One region of the Streptomyces sp. NPDC004539 genome, then DNA from elsewhere that is predicted to be linked to it. Evidence: riboswitches for the same ligand, from Rfam matches in the RefSeq annotation. Region 1 holds a riboswitch; each other region holds the start of a gene.

Region 1 (4,388 bases):
GGTGACGTACGGACTGATCGCGCTGTGCTGTGCCGTCTTCGTCCTCGGCCCGGCGTCGGGGCTCGATCCCGTGGCTCTGGGGGCCTACTACCACCGCTGGGGCGTCGTGCCCGCGGAGCTCTTCGAGGGGTCGCCGCGGGCCGCGCTCACCCCGCTGACCGCGCTGTTCGTGCACGGCGGGTGGGTCCATCTGCTCGGCAACATGCTCTTCCTCTACGTCTTCGGGGCGATGACCGAGGAACGCATGGGCCGCGTCGAGTTCACCCTCTTCTACCTGGGCTGCGGCTGCCTCGCCCTGCTGGGGTACGCCGCCGCGAACGCGTCCTCCGCACAGTCCCTCGTCGGGGCGTCCGGAGCGATCTCGGCCGTCCTCGGCGCCTTCCTCTACCTCTTCCCCCGGGCGCGCGTCACCAGTCTCCTGCCCTTCCTCTTCTTCCTCCCCCTGCGCTTCCCCGCCTGGCTGGTCCTCCCCTTCTGGGCCGCCCTCCAGTGGATCGCCGCGGGCCAGGCCACCGCCGGCCCCGGAGTCGCCTACCTCGCCCACGTCATCGGGTTCACGCTCGGGTTCTTGTACGCGTGGGCGCGATTCACCCGTACGACTACAGTTGGGGCCGCCCCTGTACCCGTCGTCGAGGGAGAGAAGCAGCCGTGATCACCGCGATCGTCCTGATCAAGACCAGCGTGGACCGGATTCCGGAGATCGCCGAGGAGATCGCCTCCCTGGAGAGCGTGAGCGAGGTGTTCTCGGTGACCGGGACGTACGACCTCGTCGCCATGGTCCGGGTACGGGAGCACGAGGACCTGGCGGACGTGATCCCGGGCCGGATCAGCAAGATCCCCGGGGTGGAGGCGACGGACACGCACGTCGCGTTCCGGACGTACTCGCAGCACGACCTGGAGGCCGCGTTCGCGATCGGCCTCGACTCCTGAGCGTCTCCTAGGCGGCGGCCGGCACGCAGCGGCCGTTCTCCGTGCGGTACGTCAGCTTCGCCCCCTGCGTCACCAGTTCACGCACGGCCGTGACGAACCGGTCGACGTGCTCGTCGGGCGTGCCGGCGCCGAAGCTCACGCGGATCGCGTTGAGGGAGGCCGCCTCGCCGCACTCCCCCGCCTCGGTCGCCGTCGCGCCCAGGAGGTGGTTGACGAGGGGGTGGGCGCAGAAGAGGCCGTCGCGGACGCCGATGCCGTACTCGGCGGAGAGCGCGGCGGCGAAGTGGGAGCTGTTCCAGCCGTCCACGACGAAGGAGAGGACGCCGACGCGGGGGGCGTCGTCGCCGAACAGGGACAGGACGCGGACCTGGGGGACGTCCGCCAGACCCTCGCGGACCTTGGCGATCAGGTGGCGCTCGCGGGCGACGAGGTTGCCGAAGCCCTCCTCCGTGAGCGCCTTGCAGGCCGAGGCGATCGCGTAGGCGCCGATCACGTTCGGGGAGCCGGCCTCGTGCCGGGCGGCGTTCTCGTGCCACTCGACCTCGACCGAGCCGTCCGCCGCGCGGCTCACCTTACGGCTGGCGCCGCCGCCCGCGAGGTACGGCTCGGCGGCGTGCAGCCAGTCCGTGCGGCCCGCGAGGACGCCCGCGCCGAACGGGGCGTACAGCTTGTGGCCGGAGAAGGCGACCCAGTCGACGTCCAGGTCCCGCACCGACACGGGGTGGTGGGGGGCGAGCTGGGCGGCGTCCAGGACGATGCGGGCGCCGTGCGCGTGGGCGGTCGCCGCGAGCTCGCGGATCGGCCAGAGTTCGCCGGTGACGTTCGAGGCGCCGGTCACGCAGAAGAGGGCGGGGGCGGTCGTGTCGCGCTCCGACAGGGCCCGGCCGAGGGTCGCCACCGCCTCCTCGGGGGTGCGGGGGGCGTCCAGGTAGGTGACGTCCGTGTGCTGCCAGGGGAGCAGGGAGGCGTGGTGCTCCGTCTCGAAGACGTACACCTGGCAGTTGGCGGGGACCGTGCGGGCCAGGAGGTTCAGGGAGTCCGTCGTCGAGCGGGTGAAGACCAGCTCGTCGTCCTCGCGGCAGTCCAGGAACTCCGCGACGGTCTTGCGGGCGGCCTCGAAGAGGTCGGTGGAGAGCTGGGAGAGGTAGCCGGCGCCGCGGTGGACGCTGCCGTAGTACGGGGCGTACGCGGCGACGTCGTCCCAGACGCGCTGGAGCGCGGGGGCGCTGGCCGCGTAGTCGAGGGCCGCGTAGGTGACCTCGCCGCCGGTGACCAGGGGGACGGTGACATCTCGGCCCAGAACGCTCAGGGGGGCACAAACCGGCTGGGTGGAGGCAAGGGTGGTGACAGACATGGGGAACTCCCGTGAGGCAGGAAGGAAAGAGAAAAGGGGCGCGCGGAAGGGGGCTCTTCGGCCCTATCGCATTCGCTTGCTCACGGAAGGCTCCTCGACGACCAGGACCCCCGGTGTCAGGAGGGTCCGCGCTTGCCGTGGACCTCGCTGCCCACGGCCTGGTCTTCACCCGGGGCACCCCGCCACGGACGGAGGGTTGCCGGACAGTCGGCCGGGGCCTCATGACTGTCACTCATGACCTGGTACAGAAAGTAGATGAGGTGATCGCGGGGACGCAAGTCATGTCCGGATCGCGGGACACCCGCACGGAGGGAGAAGCGGCTCGCACCGCTCCTCCCTCCCGATCCCTACTTGTTCGTCGCCTCCACCCAGCGCTCCAGCGTCCTCTTCGCCTCGCCCGAGTCGATCGACTCCGCCGCCCTCGCCATGCCCTCGCGGAGCTGTTCGGCCAGCGTCCCCGTGCCCGGGTTCAGTGCCACCAGGGCCGCCGCCGAGTTCAGCAGGACCGCGTCCCGTACCGGGCCCTTCTCGCCGGTGAGGAGCTTGCGGGCGACCTCGGCGTTGTAGGAGGGGTCGGCGCCGCGGAGGGCCTCGACGGGGACGAGGTCGAGACCGACGTCCCTGGGGTCGAACCGTTCCTCCGTGACCTTGCCGTCGCCGACGATCCAGACCCGGGACGTCGAGGTCGTCGTCAGCTCGTCCAGGCCGTCGTCCCCCCGGAAGACCAGGGAGGAGTTGCCGCGGTCGGCGAGGACGCCGGCGATCATCGGGGCCATGCGGGGGTCGGCGACACCCACCGCCTGGGACTTCACCCGGGCCGGGTTCGTCAGCGGACCCAGCGCGTTGAAGACCGTGCGGATGCCCAACTGGCCGCGGGCGGCGGCGACATGACGCAGCGCCGGGTGGAACTTGACGGCGAAGCAGAACGTGATGCCCGCCTCCTCGGCGACCTCGGCGACCCGCCTGGGGGTCAGTTCGAGGTTGACGCCCAGCTTCTCCAGGACGTCGGAGGCGCCGGACGACGAGGAGGCCGCGCGGTTGCCGTGCTTGACGACCTTCGCGCCGGTCCCGGCGACGACAAGCGCGGACATCGTGGAGATGTTGACGGTCTTGGCGCCGTCCCCGCCCGTCCCGACGATGTCGACCGTACGGCCGGACACCTCGATCGTGTTGGCGTGCTCGTACATCGCCCGGACGACCCCGGTGATCTCCTCGACCGTCTCGCCCTTGGCCCGCAACGCCACCACGAACCCGGCGATCTGCGCGTCCGTCGCCTCGCCGCGCATGATGCGGTCCATCGCCCAGGCGGTCGCGTCGGCGCTCTGGTCGTGCCCGGACAGCAGGGCGTTCAGCACGGAGGGCCAGGAACGGCCCGCCGCGGTGTCGCCTCCAGCGGGGGTCACAGCGCTCATACGGCCGCTCCAGGATGTCGTACGGAAAGTGTGGGCCCACCCTATCCAGCGGCGGCACATGCCGAAGGACCCCGTCCAGGAATCGGGCGGGGTCCTTCTGTGGCGACGTCCCGGGGTCTACCCGGGGGCGGGATCAGTGGTGGCCGTGGCCGCTCGTGATCTCCTTGTACTCCTCGGCGGTCGGCTTGGCGATCTGGCTGTCCTCGCCGTAGTACGACTCGCTGAGCTTGGCGCGGAGCTTCTCCGTGCTCTTGACCTTGCGCTGGACACCGTTCTCGTCGGTGGTGGCGCCGATCGCGACGGGCTCGTACTGCTCGTGCGCGGTGAGCGTGTGCAGCTGCTCCTGGCTGAGCGGCTCGTGGATCTCGATGAACTCACCGTGCGGCAGCCGCTTGATCGTGCCGGTCTCGCGGCCGTGCAGCACCTTGTCCTTGTCACGGCGCTGGAGGCCGATGCAGATCCGCTTGGTCACGATGAACGCGAGGACCGGCAGGACGAAGAAGCCGATCCGGACGAACCAGGTGATCGCGTTGATGGAGAGGTGGAAGTGGGTGGCCCAGAGGTCGTTCCCACCGCCGACCAGCATCACGAAGTACGCGGTCAGCCAGGCCACACCGAACCCGGTCCGGGTCGGGGTGTTGCGCGGCCGGTCCAGGATGTGGTGTTCGCGCTTGTCGCCGGTGACCCAGGCT
Region 2 (4,388 bases), on a different contig from region 1:
GCCGCCCCTCCCCGATCTCCTCCCGGAGGGACGCGATCCGGTCCCGTACATCGGGCTGATGGGCCCGTTCCCGGAGGAAGTCCGCGTCGGCCCCTAGGGGATGCACCCCGATACCCGTAGTACCCGTCCCCTCGGGACAGCACGCGGCGAAGGAGTCGGCCCACCGCTGCGTGAGGAACCCCAGCCGGTCGGCGGAGAGCAGGCTCGTCAGGAGCTGCGCCCGGATGTCGTCGGGCAGCAGCGCGAAGTAGTCCGGCGGCGCCCAGGGCGTGTGGGAGAAGTGCCCGATCCGCAGATCCGGCCGCAGCTCCCGCAGCATCCCGGGCACGAGACACAGGTGGTAGTCCTGCACCAGCACGGCCGCCCCCTCGGCGGCCCCCTCCGCGAGCGCCTGCGCGAACGCCCGGTTGTACGCCTCGTACGACGCCCACTGCCGCCTGAACTCCGCGTCGAACACGGGCTCCAGGGGCGTCTGGTACAGCATGTGGTGCACGAACCAGAGCACGGAGTTGGCGATCCCGTTGTACGCGTCGGCGTGCACGTCGGCCGGGATGTCGAGCATCCGCGTCCCGGCTTCCCCGACCCCTCGCCGCACGGCCTCGCGGTCCCCGTCGGACAGCGCGCTGCACACCCACAGCGCCCCCGCGTCCGGGTCGATCGCGGAGAGCCCGGAGACGACGCCGCCGCCTCCGCGCTTGGCGTGCAGGGTGCCGTCGTCCCCCACGGAGTACGAGACGGGCCCCCGGTTGGAGGCGACGAGCACACGGGAAGCACCGAACGTCATACGCCAGAACCTAGCCAGGCGCCGCGCTGCTCAAACGTTCGGAACGTATACGTGGCATGGGACTGGGGGGTATGCCGTACCCAAGTATTAGCCGGGTACGGCCCGAGAGCCACTCACGCCACCTTCCGCCGCGCGTACTCCGCGACCTCAACCATCGGCGGCCTCTCCTCCGTGTCCACCGAATACGTCCGCGCCTCGAAGCCGTCCTCCCCCCGCTCGAACTGCGTCAGCGCCGGACGGATCAAGTGCCCGCGCGCCAGCCGGAGTTGGGCGGTCCGGTAGATCGCCGCGGACATCCGCCCCAGCGCCTGCCCGTCCTGGTGACGATGCTTGCGGACCCCGATGTCGACCTGCGCCAGCGCGTCCAGCCCCACCAGATGCAGCGCGTCCACCAGCATCCCCAGCTCCACCCCGTACCCCACCGGGAACGGAAGCTGCTCCAGCAGACTGCGGCGGGCCGCGTACTCCCCGCCCAACGGCTGCACGAACCCGGCGAGTTGGGGCCAGTGCATGTTCAGCAGGGGGCGCGCCATCAGCTCGGTGACCCGGCCGCCCTGACCGGCCGCGCCGGCGAGGGGACGGTCGTACATGCCCTTGACCAGGTCCACCCCCGGATCGGTCAGCAGCGGGCCGACGATGCCCGAGACGAAGTCGGAGGAGAAGTCGCGCAGGTCGGCGTCGATGAAGCAGACGATGTCGCCGGTGGTGGCGAGCAGGGAGCGCCAGAGGACCTCGCCCTTGCCGGGGACGGCGGGCAGGCGGGGGAGGATCGCGTCGCGGTGGACGACCCGCGCGCCGGCGGACGCGGCGACCTGGGCGGTCCGGTCGGTGGAGCCGGAGTCGACGACGACGAGTTCGTCGACGAGGGGGACCTGGAGCATCAGGTCGTGGCGGATGACGGAGACGATGTCCCCGACGGTCTCCTCCTCGTTCAGCGCGGGCAGGACCACGGAGACGGTCAGACCGGACGCGCGTTTCGCGGCCATGATCCGGTGCAGGGGGCGATCGGTCACCGACCAGGAGCGGGTGGCCAGCCAGCGCTCGACTTCTTCCAGCACAGTCAGCGGCTCCTCACTGTCACGATCACACTGCCCAGTGTGATCCATCTCGCGGTTCGGACGACTATCTCAACTGTCGTGGCATTCGGTTACAGTCTTGAACAACGCTGGTGACCATCGCATGTCGGGGGCGCCGGGCGGACAGCTCCACTCATAACTTCATACCGCTCATCCAGAGGGGCAGAGGGATACGGCCCGATGAAGCCCCGGCAACCCTCCAGCCGGTCTCGTGCGTGATCACGCAGCGAGGCTCCCGGCTAGGGAAGGTGCCAAATCCGTCTCACGGCGAGATGCGTCGTGAGGAAGATGAGGAGAAAGGGCCTCGCCTCCATGGCTGTGCAAACCGTCGCCACGACCACCGTCGACCTCGGTCCCGCCGCGGCGCTGAGCTGTCGCGAATGCGGCCACCGCGTCCCCCTCGGCCCGTTCTTCGCCTGCGAAGAGTGTTTCGGCCCGCTGGAGATCGCGTACGACTTCTCCGCGTACGACACCGAAGAGCTGCGGGCCCGTATCGAGGCCGGTCCCGCCAACATCTGGCGTTACGCCCCCCTCCTCCCCGTCCCGGCCGACGTCGCCGAGAAGCCGAACATCAACCCCGGCTGGACGAAGCTCGTCAAGGCGGACAACCTGGCAGCCGCGCTCGGCGTCTCCCAGGGCAAGCTGTTCGTCAAGGACGACTCCGGCAACCCCACGCACTCCTTCAAGGACCGAGTGGTGGCCCAGGCACTCGAAGCGGCGCGCGCCTTCGGCTTCACCACCCTCTCCTGCTCCTCCACCGGCAACCTCGCCGGTGCCGTCGGCGCCGCCGCCGCCCGCGCCGGGCTCCGCTCCTGCGTCTTCATCCCGCACGACCTGGAGCAGGGCAAGATCGTCATGGCCGCGGTGTACGGCGGTGAGCTGGTCGGCATCGAGGGCAACTACGACGACGTCAACCGCTTCTGCTCCGAGCTGATCGGCGACTCTGCGGGCGAGGGCTGGGGCTTCGTCAACGTCAACCTGCGGCCGTACTACGCCGAGGGCTCCAAGACGCTGGCGTACGAGATCTGCGAGCAGCTCGGCTGGGAACTCCCGGACCAGCTCGTCGTACCGATCGCCTCCGGGTCGCAGCTCACGAAGATCGACAAGGGGCTCCAGGAGCTGATCAAGCTGGGGCTCGTCGCGGACAAGCCGTACAAGATCTTCGGGGCGCAGGCGGAGGGGTGCAGCCCGGTGTCCGTCGCGTACAAGGCGGGGCACGACGTCGTACGGCCGCAGAAGCCGGACACCATCGCGAAGTCGCTGGCCATCGGGAACCCGGCGGACGGGCCGTACGTGCTGGACATCGCGCGGCGTACGGGCGGGGCCGTGGAGGACGTCACCGACGAGCAGATCGTCGACGCGATCAAGCTGCTCGCGCGGACCGAGGGGATCTTCGCGGAGACGGCGGGCGGGGTGACCGTCGGGGTGACGCGCAAGCTGATCGAGAACGGGTTGCTCGACCCGTCCCTGACGACGGTCGTGCTGAACACCGGTGACGGCCTGAAGACCCTCGACGCGGTGGCCGGGACCGGGCTCACCGCGACCATCCGTCCGACCCTGGACTCCTTCCGAGAGGCTGGCCTCGCATGAGCGTCACTGTTCGTATCCCGACCATCCTCCGCACCTACACGGGCGGGCAGGCCGAGGTGAGCGCCGAGGGCGGGAACCTCGGTGAGGTCATCGCGGACCTGGAGAAGAACCACACGGGGATCTCCGCGCGGGTCCTGGACGACCAGGGGAAGCTGCGGCGGTTCGTCAACGTGTACGTCAACGACGACGACGTGCGGTTCGAGCAGGGGCTGGAGACGGCGACCCCTGACGGCGCCGGCGTCTCGATCATCCCGGCGGTCGCGGGCGGCTGACCCGTATGTGTTGACCTAATGTCATTACTCGCCGGTAGTAACCGTCAGTAATGCACATTACTCATTGTTCATCGAATTGCCCTCTCTGCTTCGAAGCGGAGGGGGCAATTCTGTGTGGTTGAAGGAGGTAGGGTTGGGGAACCCGCTTCCGCTTGACGTGCCGGGCGCCCTTGATTTCTGCCTTACACCCGACAAGAAGTAGCCAAACTGCATGCCTCTTGCGTGGCATTTGCGGCATATGTCGGGCCCGACTTGCCCTGAACTCTCCTGAATTCTCACCACATTCCGGATCGAGTGCGTCCAGAATTCTCGTCCGATTGACCTGTTGCAGAGGGCAGTTGTGCAGATACATTCGGCCGCGGTCGACGCGTTCCGGCGCACGCCCCCAAATCGGCTGGGGGGTGAGGTCTGACCCGGGTCCGCGAAGTGTGGATCTGCGCAAGGGCCAGTAATAGGGGAGTTAGGCATGGCTCAGGGCACCGTCAAGTGGTTCAACGCGGAGAAGGGGTACGGCTTCATCGCGGTCGACGGTGGTGCGGACGTCTTCGTCCACTACAGCGCCATTCAGATGGACGGCTACCGCACCCTCGAAGAGGGCCAGCGAGTCGAGTTCGAGATCTCGCAGGGCCAGAAAGGCCCGCAGGCCGACATGGTTCGCGTCACCGC
Region 3 (4,388 bases), on a different contig from region 1:
GTCCGGTCGCCGCCGTCCCCGATCCCTGTCGGGGGCGGCGGCGATCGTCTTTCCCCGGGCGGCGGGGCGATTCTTCGTAACGCGGTGGGACTGCATACGGTATGACCAGATCATCACCTGCCCGGGAGTTCGGATGTCCGGTAGCCGCCGTACGAGACCTGTTGAAGCCTTCGAGGCCATCGAGCCGCCGGGGAACGCCCAGCTCGCGCTGACCGTTCTCGGGGTGACGGTGTCGGTGGAGGCGCTGGGGGAGCTGTCCGGTTCGGCGGTGCTGCTCCTGGGCCTGCTGGTGTTCCTGCCGGGCGCCGCCGCCGCGCTGTGCACCGTACGCCAGACCGCGTTCGTCGCCGCGTGGACGGCGCTGGTCGTGAGTACGACGGTGCTGGCCCGGGGACCCGCCGGGCACTGGCTGGACCGCACGCTCATGGTGGTCATCACCATTGCGCTGGGCGTCGCGTCCACGTACGCCTGCGGCTACCGCATCCGGCGTGAGCACGAGATGCTCCGGCTGCGCTCGACGGCCGCCGCGATGCAGCGGCACATCCTGCACCCCCTCCCCCTGGTCACGGACGACGTCCTGGTCAACGGCGTGTACGAACCCCTCCACGAGGACCGGCTCGTCGGCGGTGACATCTACGACGTCGTCGACTCCCCCTGGGGCACCCGCGTCCTCATCGGCGACGTCCAGGGCAAGGGCCTCGCCGCGGTCGGCGCCGCGTTCGCGGTGATAGGGGCGTTCCGCGAGGCCGCCCACCGCGAGCCGACCCTGACGGCCCTGGTCGACGCGCTGGACGCCGCCGTCGTCCGCCACAACTCCTACGCCACCGACACCGGTGAGGACGAGCGGTTCGTGACGGCGCTGATCCTCGGCATCGACCGGGAGGACGAGGTGCAGGCCGTCAACTGCGGGCACGTCCTGCCGTATCTGCTGCACGACGGCAAGGTCACCTCCCCGCAGCTGGACTCCGGGGTCCCGCTGGGCCTGTCCGCGCTCGCCGCCGAGCCGACCACCGTCGGCTGGTTCGGCTTCCCGCCGCACTCGACCCTCGTCCTGAGCACCGACGGCCTCACCGAGACCCGCGCCGCCGACGGCACCTTCTACCCGGCCGACGAGCGCCTGACCACCCTCGCCGACCGCTCCCCCACCGCCCTCCCCCAGGCCCTCTACGACGACGCCCGCGCCTACGCCGGACACGGCGGCCGGCACGACGACGTCGCCGTCCTCACGGTCCGCCGCGCACAGCGCCGCCCCTGACAGTCATGACCGCCGCCCGTGCGGGTATGTGCCAGTGACGGCACGGACTCGGGAGGGGTCGTGGAGTGGCGGACGGACGATTTCGGCACATCGCACGGGGGCCGGCCGCGCGCCCTCCTGCCGGACGGCACCGAGCCGGACCCGGTCTACTTCGACGTCGGCAGCGGCGCCGACATCCCCAAGTCCACCGAGTGGTGGGTGTACGACGGGACGCTCGGCGCCCCCGAGGCGAGCCATCTGCGCGCCGCCTGCTCCTGCGGCTGGCGCGGCACCACCCACCACCCCCTGGACTGGACCCGGGTCCCCCGCCACCACCCCTACGACTACGACACCTCCGCCCTGCGCCGTGAGTGGACCCGGCACATCGAGGAGGTCGAGTCCCGCTCGGTCCCCCTGCCCGCCGACGTCGAGGCCGCGATCGACGAACTCGACCGGCGCATCGGCGACTTGGCCGACCAGGCGCCGCTGGCCGCGCTGCGCGCCGTGACCGCCCTGGAGCGGATCGCCGCCGAGGCGGGACGGGAGGCGGCGTACAACGTGCGGGCCGACGAACTCTCCTGGGAGGCCGTCGCGAAGGGGCTCGGCCTGACCGAGGAGGACGCCCGCTCCCTGTTGTTCCGGTTCAGTTTCCGGAACTGAGGCGTCCAGCGGGCGAGACGGACGCCGACACTCCGTTGACGGACGCCGACCCCACTCCGTACGCTCGTGATCGGCATTGAGTGTCAGCGTCAAGCCCTGGCTCGCTGACCGGCAACCCTCCCGCGCGGTGGGGTGCTCCAGGTGAAAGCCCGGCGGGGTCGTCGAGGACCCCGCAAGCGCGTGACCCTGTCGGACAGGGTCCTGATCCGGGAGGGACCGGTATGCCGCACCGCAGTGAACTCCGTTCCCCCCTCGCCGTTCTCGCCGCGTCGGCCCCCTTCTCCGGTCTCTCGCGGCGGTGGCACATCGACCTCCAGCGCTGTACCAGCGCTCTGTGTCGCGGCTGACCGCGTCTTCCGCCACCGCCTGACCCTCCCCCCCTTCTTCCTTCACGCCTCCGTACCCCCACGCACCCCGGAGGTGATCACTCCGCGCGCCCGTCCGCCCTGCGGCGCGCGGTGACACGAACAGGAGACCCCGTCCCGTGACGGCTCAACTTCCCCTGCGCTCCACCAGATTCGCGGCGACCACCGCGCTCGTCACCTCCTCGCTGCTGCTCGCCGCCTGCTCCTCGGGCGGCGACGACACCACCGCCGGCGGCGCGAGCACGCCCCGCTCGGGCGGCACGCTCACCTTCGCCGTCGGCTCGGACTCCGGCTGCGTCGACCCGCAGCAGGTCGGCAGCAACGACACGATCTACTCGGTACGCCAGCTCGTCGACTCGCTGACCGACCAGGACCCGAAGACCGGCGAGATCGTGCCGTGGCTCGCGAAGAGCTGGCAGGTCAGCGCGGACGCCCGGCAGTTCACGTTCCAGCTCCGCCCCGGGGTCACCTTCAGCGACGGCTCCGCGCTGACCGCGCAGGTCGTGAAGGACAACTTCGACGCGGTCCCGAAGCTCGGCGCCCTCGGCACCCTCGCGCAGGGCTATCTGAGCGGCGTCGAGAGCACGACGGTCGTCGACCCACTGACCGTCAAGGTGACGTTCAAGGCGCCCAACGCCCAGTTCCTGCAAGCGACTTCGACACACTCCCTGGGCATCGAGTCCTCGGCGAGCGTGAAGCTCAGCCCTCAGGAGAAGTGCAGCAAGGGCGTCGTCGGCTCGGGGCCGTTCACGCTCACGCAGTACGTGCAGAACCAGTCGGTCACGCTGGCCAAGCGGGCCAAGTACGCGTGGGGTTCGTCGCTGTGGAGCAAGCAGGGCGAGGCGTACCTCGACAAGCTGGTCTTCAAGGTCGTCCCCGAGGCGGGCGTGCGCGCGGGGAGCCTCCAGTCCGGTCAGGTCGACGCGATCAGCAGCGTCGGCAAGGCCAACGAGGCGGCGCTGCAAGGCGTGAACCTCCAGCGGCGGGCCAACCCGGGCGTGGTGTTCGGGCTGTCGCTGAACAACTCGCGGCCGGTCCTGAAGGACGTACGGGTCCGGCAGGCGATCCGGTACGCGATCGACCGGCAGCAGATCGCGACGACGATCTTCCCGACCGGCACCCAGCCCGCGACCAGTGTCCTCGCGCACACGACGCCCGACTACGCCGACCAGGGCGCGGGGCTCACGTTCGACGCGGCGAAGGCCAAGTCCCTGCTGGACGCGGCCGGCTGGAAGGCGGGCGGGGACGGCATCCGCACGAAGGACGGCGCGAAGCTGAGCCTGACGGTGAAGTGGTTCGCGAACTCGGCGACCAACCAGCCCGCCCTGGAGCTGATCCAGCAGCAGCTCAAGGACGTCGGTGTCGGCATCGTCCTCCAGCAGCTCCAGATCGCGCAGCTCGCCCAGGTCCAGCAGGCCGGTGACTTCGACGGCCTGTGGGGCAACATCACCCGCGCCGACCCGGACATCCTGCGCTCCTCGTTCTCCACGAAGCTCGCCAACATCTACCGGCTGCCGGTCACCCCGCTGGACACCCTCCTCACCGAGCAGGCGGCGGCCACCGACGCCGCGAAGCGCAAGGAACTCGTCGGCCAGGCCCAGAAGCTGATCGTCGACAACGCCTACACCGTGCCGGTCGTCGAGCTCCAGACCCAGCTCGGCGTCGCGAAGAAGGTCCACGCCCTCGCCTTCGACGCCTCCAGCCGCATCCAGCTCCACGACACCTGGATCGGCTGACATGACCCGGTACGTGCTCACCCGGCTCGCCCAGGCGGCCGGCGTGCTGTGGGCGGCGTTCACCGTGTCGTTCCTCGTCCTGTACTACCTGCCGGGCGACCCGGTCTCGGCGATGGCCGGGGCCGGGACGGACAGCGCGCAGATCGACCCGGCCCAACTCGCCGCGCTGCGCCACGAGTACGGCTTCGACAAGCCGCTCCCGGCGCAGTACGCGGACTACCTGGGGCGGGCGGTGCGCGGCGACTTCGGCGACGCGATCTCCACCGGCCGCCCGGTCTCCGCCACCATCGCCGACGCCCTCCCGCAGACCCTCCAGCTCACCTCGCTGGCGCTGCTGCTGGCGGTGGCCGGCGGGGGCGGGCTGGCGTTCCTGGCGACGTACACGCGGGCCCG

What was found. A riboswitch is a leader RNA that binds a small molecule or an ion and turns the genes downstream of it on or off. The one in region 1 is predicted to bind S-adenosylmethionine.
Region 2: linked by a shared signal. The riboswitch ahead of thrC (threonine synthase) and the one ahead of ABZX85_RS29430 (aminotransferase class V-fold PLP-dependent enzyme) in region 1 are both predicted to bind S-adenosylmethionine.
Region 3: linked by a shared signal. The riboswitch ahead of ABZX85_RS14460 (ABC transporter substrate-binding protein) and the one ahead of ABZX85_RS29430 (aminotransferase class V-fold PLP-dependent enzyme) in region 1 are both predicted to bind S-adenosylmethionine.

What each region holds. Positions count from the first base shown of each region.
Region 1 covers NZ_JBEXLS010000016.1:37,713-42,100, reverse strand. The annotation lists gene ABZX85_RS29440 (rhomboid family intramembrane serine protease) at 1-652, shown strand, start outside; gene ABZX85_RS29435 (Lrp/AsnC ligand binding domain-containing protein) at 649-930, shown strand; gene ABZX85_RS29430 (aminotransferase class V-fold PLP-dependent enzyme) at 938-2,284, opposite strand; SAM riboswitch class IV at 2,408-2,524, opposite strand; gene trpD (anthranilate phosphoribosyltransferase) at 2,632-3,696, opposite strand; gene ABZX85_RS29420 (cytochrome bc complex cytochrome b subunit) at 3,830-4,388, opposite strand, start outside.
Region 2 covers NZ_JBEXLS010000039.1:18,647-23,034, forward strand. The annotation lists gene ABZX85_RS45745 (trehalose-6-phosphate synthase) at 1-784, opposite strand, end outside; gene ABZX85_RS45750 (glucosyl-3-phosphoglycerate synthase) at 898-1,842, opposite strand; SAM riboswitch class I at 2,008-2,155, shown strand; gene thrC (threonine synthase) at 2,173-3,450, shown strand; gene ABZX85_RS45760 (MoaD/ThiS family protein) at 3,447-3,722, shown strand; gene ABZX85_RS45765 (cold-shock protein) at 4,189-4,388, shown strand, end outside.
Region 3 covers NZ_JBEXLS010000006.1:61,209-65,596, reverse strand. The annotation lists gene ABZX85_RS14470 (PP2C family protein-serine/threonine phosphatase) at 134-1,255, shown strand; gene ABZX85_RS14465 (hypothetical protein) at 1,316-1,894, shown strand; SAM riboswitch class IV at 1,967-2,079, shown strand; gene ABZX85_RS14460 (ABC transporter substrate-binding protein) at 2,379-3,995, shown strand; gene ABZX85_RS14455 (ABC transporter permease) at 3,997-4,388, shown strand, end outside.